Linked DNA regions of Haloferula helveola. The protein of the gene in region 1 interacts with the protein of each later gene in a pairwise test. Links are inferred from orthologs where the notes say so. Each region holds a gene or a part of one and is shown on either strand. Other genes may lie near its edges.

Region 1 (3,053 bases):
CTCCGCCGACGAAGCTTGATCGCGTTAGACACTGCTCCTGCCTCGATCTAGCCCGCTGAACTGAGAGCGGGCGGATCGGGTAGGGCCGGTGTTCCGGGCCCTTGCCCTAGCGGTTGCCGGAGCGAAAGAAAGAGGATGAAGGTCCGTTCAGGCGGTCGCGCCTTCTTCGACCGCTGCCGCGGCGGGTTCGGTCGCGCCCTTGACCTCCGGCTTCCAGCTGAGCGCGCCCTTTTTCAGCGCGTAGACGTAGGCGAAGGCGAGAATGCCGGCGAATCCGGTCATGCTCACCAAGGCGGTCGCGTTCTGAGCGACGAGATCGCGGAATTGAACCGCCCACGGGTACATGAAGACCACCTCGATGTCGAAAATCACGAACAGCATCGCGACGAGGTAGAACTTCACCGAGAAGCGCGGAGCGCCTTCCCCGATCGGGAGCATGCCGCATTCGTAGGCGGTGTCCTTGGTGTCGTTCCGGCGGGCGGACTTCCCGAGCAGCACGCTGAGGGTGAGCGTGACGGCCGCGAAGCCTGCGGCCACGAGAATCTGGAAGAATACGGGAAGGAACTGGCTGCTCATCGAAGTTTCCGCGCCGTTGATAGGAAGAGCCCGGATGGCTGCCAAGAACGAAAAAGGAGGGTCTGGCCGGGCAAAGAAAAACCCGTGCCGGAACTTCCGGCACGGGTTTCAGGGGAAAGCACAGTGGGTGGGGAATCAATCTTCCTGCTGCTGCTTCGCGAGCCATTCGCTGGAAGCCTCGTGGACTCGATTGGTTCCTTTGTATTCTTTGCCGATTTTCTCGACCAGACCGCGGGTAACGAGGTTCTGGAGCTTCTCGTAGGCACGCAGGCGGAGCATCTCTTCTCCTCCGCTGACGGCGTTACGAAGCTTCAGGTTCTCGAACACACGCTCGAACAGGTCGTTGAAACCGAACACCTTATCTTCCGCGAGGACATTGCAGAGTTCATCCGTAACGTGATCTGGAAGCCGGCGTGAAAACCGGGTGCGTTTCGTGGTGGTTGCCATAGCGGCGGCAGGATAGCAGCAACCTGTAACAAAAGCGACTCAAAAAAAGGTAACGATTAAAAATAGGCCGAAATATTTTGCAATACAAAAATTTAAGACAATTTAAACAATTTTCATCGCTGTTCAAGGGGTGAGGGAAGGGGTTGACGCAGGCGGCGGGCGGCGCAAGCTGCCGCCCCATGATCGTCCGCTTGAGAGGGAAGGTGTGGGAGAGTTATCCGAACCGGTTGGTGGTCGACGCGGGAGGGGTAGGATACGAGGTGCTGGTGCCTTTCTCGAGCATGGACGGGCTCAAGCCGGTTGAGGGGCTCGAGGTCGATTTGCGCACCTACCACCACATTCGGGAGAACGGTCAGCAGCTTTACGGCTTCGCCAACGACGAGGAGCGTGACGTCTTTCTGCTCTTGATCGACCGGGTCAGCGGAATCGGTCCGGCGATCGCGATGGCGGTCCTCAACGGGATGCCGGTCAGCCGTTTCAAGGCCTGCGTGGCGTCCGGAGGGAGCGCCGAGCTGTCGAAGATCAAGGGCTTGGGCAAGAAGACCGCGGAGCGGATCATTCTCGAGCTGAAGGACAAGGTGGGCGTCGCCGAGACCTGGCGGGGTGTGGAGGCCGGTGAGGTGCAGCCGAAGGCGGCCGACGCGGAGCTGGCATTGGTGGCACTGGGCTACAAGCAGGTGGAAGCCCGTAAGGCGGTCCGGAAGCTGCTCGACGAGCGGCCGGATGCTTCGACCGAAGAGTTGGTGCGTGGCGCCCTGAAATCGATGACATGAGTTTGTCGCTGGAAGAAATTCGCGGCGCCCTTCCGGAAGGGGGATTGCACGAAGGTGGCTGGCGCTTCTCTCCGGAGCCGCTTAGGCTGACCAAGGCGGAGACGCGTTTCCTACAAGGGCTGGGTCATCCGCTGGCCCGTTTCCAGCACGCCTGCGACGAGATCTATCGCCGCAGTGCGGCAGGCTCCCTGCCGGGATGGATCGCCGAGCTGCTCGATACCGGCAAGCCGACATGGATGATCGAGCTTCAGCGCGAGGCAGGACGCCAAGGTCAGCGTCCGCGCGTGATCCGGCCGGACCTGCTGTTGCAGGACCGAGGATTTGCGCTGACCGAACTCGATGCCGTGCCGGGCGGAATGGGGATCACGGCATGGTTGTCCGAGCTCTACGCCTCCGCGGGTTTCGATGTTCTGGGAGGTGCCTCGGGGATGCTCGATGGCTTCTCGTCGATTCTCGGGGAAGGGGGCTCGGTGGTGATTTCGGAGGAATCGGAGGACTACCTGGCGGAGATGGAGTGGCTGGTGGCGAAAGCCGGAGGGGGGCGCAGCGTGGTGCCGGCGGCGGATTTCAAAGGGGGCGCCGACGAGGTCTACCGCTTCTTCGAATGGTTCGACTGGGAGAGTCTGCCCTTGTTCCGCTCCTTGGCGGAGGCGTCCGTCACCGGGGCGGTGAAGATGAACCCGCCGTGTCTGCCGCATCTGGAAGACAAGCTCTGGCTGGCGCTTCTGTGGACACCCGCGTTCAAGCCTCTCTGGCGCGACATGATGCGGGGCAGCCACCTCGACCGGATCCGCGAACTGGTGCCATTCAGTTGGGTGCTCGACCCGTCGCCCTTGCCGCCTCAGGCCGCTCTGCCCCGACTGGAAGTCCACTCATGGGACGAGGTCGCGGAGTTCAGTCAGAAGGAGCGGCAGCTGGTTCTCAAAATCAGCGGATTCCACGAAACCGCATGGGGGTCGCGCGGGGTATTCGTCGGACATGACCTGCCTGCGGCCGAGTGGAAGCAGCGCATCCGGCATGCCCTTGCCGATGCCGGCCAGCAGCCATGGATCATGCAGGAATTCCGGGAGACCCGGGTGGTCGAGCACCCGGTGTATCGGGATGACGGCTCGATCGAGACGTTTCGCGGGCGGGTCCGGCTCTGCCCTTACTACTTCATCGACGGATCCGGAGAGACGAGCCTTGGCGGCTGTCTGGCGACGCTTGCCCCGGCGGACAAGAAGAAGATCCACGGGATGCGCGACGCGGTGCTGCTGC
Region 2 (3,171 bases), 4.7 Mb from region 1 along the record:
AGCAGAATGGGGAGTATGAGCGCGCGTTTCATGGCAGAAGAACGGGGTCGGGAGTCAAAACTTTCGGTGTAAGGGGGCCGGGTGGGACTTGAACCCGGGCGGGTAGGGGTTTCAATACCGGCAGTCAGACAAAATCCATGGGAAGAGCCTTCGAATGCCGCCGTCGTGCCAAGGAAGCCCGCTGGGACAAGATGTCCAAGGTGTTTCCGAAGCTTGCCAAGTCGATCACCCTCGCCGCGAAAAACGGGGGAGGTGATCCGGATATGAATCCCTCGCTCCGCTTGGCCATCTCCAACGCCAAGGCGGAGAATTTGCCGAAGGACAAGATCGAGGCGGCGATCAAGCGGGCGACCGGGAACGACGCCGCGAACTTCGTCGAAGTGAACTACGAGGGCAAGGGCCCCCATGGCTCGCTGTTTTACATCGAGTGCGCGACGGACAACTCGAACCGGACGGTCGGCAACCTGAAGACGGTGTTCAGCAAGAACAACGGGCAGATGGTCAACAGCGGGCAACTCGACTTCATGTTCAACCGCAAGGCGGTCGTCGAATTCGAGGTCACCGACGAGCTCAATATGGAGGAGGTGGAACTCGAACTGATCGACTGCGGACTTGAGGAATTGGATGTCGAGGACGGGCTCGCGCGGGCGATCGGCGATTACTCGGACTTCGCGAACCTCAGCGATGGGGTTGAGAAACTGGGGATTACCCCGAAAAAAGCGGGGCTTGAGCGGATCCCGACCCAGCCGGTGGAGCTGACCGAAGAGCAGATGAACGACGTTGAGGCCTTGCTTGAGAAGATCGAGGACGACGACGACGTGCAGTCGGTCTTCACCAACGTCGGCTGATCGGTTACCCGAAGAGCGCCTCGAAGTGCGGTGTGACGGCCGCACCGAACTCGTCGACCGTCACGGGGCGGCCGGCTTCGTTCTCGACGCAGCTCATCACGACGCCATCGATGCCGCAGGGTGTGATGGCGAAGAAGGGCAGCAGACATTCGCGGGTGACGTTGATCGCGAAGCCGTGCATCGATATCCACTTGCTGACGCCGACGCCGATTGATGCCAGTTTGCGGTTCTCGACCCAGACGCCGGTCAGTCCCTCGCGGCGTCCCGCATCGATGCCGAAGTCGCGACAGGCGAGGATGAGAACCTCTTCGAGTTTGCGCAGGTGCTCGTGGAGATCCTTGCCGCGCTCACGAAGGTCGAGGATCGGGTAGCCGACGAGCTGTCCGGGGCCGTGGTAGGTAGCTTGGCCGCCGCGATTGATTTCAAAAACCGGAGCCGGCAGACCGGTCTTGTCCTTGAGCGAGGATTGGTCGCGCCGTCGGCCGATCGTGTAGACCGGTTGGTGCTCGAGGAGGAAGACGGTTTCCTCGGTGGTTCCTTCAAGGATGCCGGAGACGGTTTCGTGTTGGAGGGAGAGGCCGTCTTCGTAGGCGAGGGGTTTGTCGAGGTGGCGAATCTTCATGGGAGAGCCCCCTGAAGGGGGAACTACGAACCACCGGAGGCCGGCTGCTAGAGGGGCTTGCGGTCAAGGAGTTTGGCCCGGAAAGGGTCGGATGCCTGGAGGTGGGCGAGGGCGATTGCGAGAGCGTCGGCAGCGTCGTGGGGCGGCGTTTCCGAGAGCCCGAGGAGGGCCCGGATCATGAAGGCGACTTGCGCCTTGTCAGCCTTGCCGTTGCCGACGACCGCCTGCTTCACCTTGCTCGGCGAATATTCGTAGATAGGCAAACCGGCATCCGCGGCGGCGATCAGGGTGGCGGCGCGGGCGGCACCCATGCTGATCGCGGTCTTGTGCGACTGGACGTAGATGATGCCCTCGACGGCGATTTCATCGGGCTCGTGGTCCTTGATGACGTTCGCGATATGGGTGCGGACGGCCGCAAGCGCTGACGATTGGGGAAGCTTCGAGGGGATCGAGATGACCTCGTAGCGGATGACCCGCGCCTCGCGATGGTCGCCCTCCACCACGGCATAGCCCGTGTTGCGGATGGCGGGGTCGATGGAGAGGACGCGCACGTCGGAAACTTGAAACCTTAAACTCGAAACTTCAACGCTTCCGGACGCTACCAACCTCCTGACTCCCGACGATGATGATTGGGAGTTGAGGCTTAGGGTTTCAGGTTCCTACCTCCGGCGCTTGCGCCCACCACCGCCTTTTCGCTTCTTGCGGAGCGGAGCGGGGTTCTCGTCGAGAAGCGCGGTGTAGATGTAATCGAAGTTCTCCAGCTTGCGGCGCGGGATGTCCTGCTCGATGAAGACTTCGACCGACTTGGCGAAGTCGAGTTCGTCTGCCGTGAGGATGGTGAAGGCGTCGCCTTCGGATTCGGCCCGGCCGGTCCGCCCGATCCGGTGGACATAGTCTTCGGCATTTTCGGGAACGCGGTAGTTGATGACGTGCGACACGCCGGAAATATCGATGCCGCGCGCGGCGACGTCGGTGGCGACGAGAACTTCATATTTCCCTTCCTTGAATCCGGCGAGTGCCTTCATCCGGTCGGACTGGTTGATGTCCGAGTGCATGGCCACGACCTTGTCGTGGCTCTTGTCCTTGATCATCGCGCACACCTGGTCGGCTTCCTTCCGGGTGCGGGTGAAAATCATCACCGAGTGGTAGTCGGTCTGGTCGAGGAGCGCGAGCAGCAGGTCGTCGCGCTGGTCCATCGAGACCGGGTAAAACGCGTGGCTTACGGTCTTGGCGACCGAGCGGCGCGCGATTTCGACTTCGACGGGATTGTCGAGGCACCACATCGCGAAGGTTTGGATCGCGGGCGGCATGGTCGCCGAGAAGAACAGGGTCTGACGCCCTTCCCACGGGCAGAGGTTCACGATCTTCCGCACCTGCGGCAGGAAGCCCATGTCGAGCATGCGGTCGACCTCGTCGAGGATCAGCACCTTGAGTTCACCGAAGCGCATCGAGCCGCGGTAGAAGAGATCGACGAGTCGGCCGGGAGTAGCGACGACGATGTCCGCGTCCTGCAGTTGATCGGTCTGGTTGCCGTAACCGACGCCGCCGTAGAGCAGCGCGACCTTGCAGCCGGTGTGCTTGCCGTATTTCTCGAACTGTTCGGCGACCTGGTGGGCGAGTTCCCGGGTGGGCTCGAGGACCAGCACCTGCGGTTTGCCGATCTTGTGAATCTTGCTCAGGGACGGCAGCGCGAAAGCCGCG

What was found.
Region 2: the proteins of ruvA (region 1) and ruvC interact in binary tests that used the Escherichia coli proteins (3 or more experiments, as listed by UniProt). The link is inferred for Haloferula helveola from one-to-one orthologs.

What each region holds. Positions count from the first base shown.
Region 1 is NZ_AP024702.1:647,608-650,660, reverse strand. Bases 264-2,999 are described here. They hold ruvA (Holliday junction branch migration protein RuvA), read left to right. Parts: upstream 264-1,202; coding sequence 1,203-1,796; downstream 1,797-2,999. Other genes in these bases: HAHE_RS02150 (hypothetical protein), read left to right, coding at 1,793-2,999; HAHE_RS02160 (hypothetical protein), read right to left, coding at 712-1,023; HAHE_RS02165 (NADH-quinone oxidoreductase subunit A), read right to left, coding at 264-576. Outside these bases: gyrA (DNA gyrase subunit A), read left to right, coding at 1-19; more of HAHE_RS02165, read right to left, coding at 148-263; more of HAHE_RS02150, read left to right, coding at 3,000-3,053. UniProt on the Escherichia coli protein: The RuvA-RuvB-RuvC complex processes Holliday junction (HJ) DNA during genetic recombination and DNA repair.
Region 2 is NZ_AP024702.1:5,363,761-5,366,931, reverse strand. The notes cover bases 270-3,123. They hold ruvC (crossover junction endodeoxyribonuclease RuvC), read right to left. Parts: upstream 2,022-3,123; coding sequence 1,518-2,021; downstream 270-1,517. Other genes in these bases: HAHE_RS20460 (DEAD/DEAH box helicase), read right to left, coding at 2,130-3,123; lipB (lipoyl(octanoyl) transferase LipB), read right to left, coding at 853-1,470; HAHE_RS20475 (YebC/PmpR family DNA-binding transcriptional regulator), read left to right, coding at 270-848. Outside these bases: HAHE_RS20480 (class I SAM-dependent methyltransferase), read right to left, coding at 1-32; more of HAHE_RS20475, read left to right, coding at 138-269; more of HAHE_RS20460, read right to left, coding at 3,124-3,171.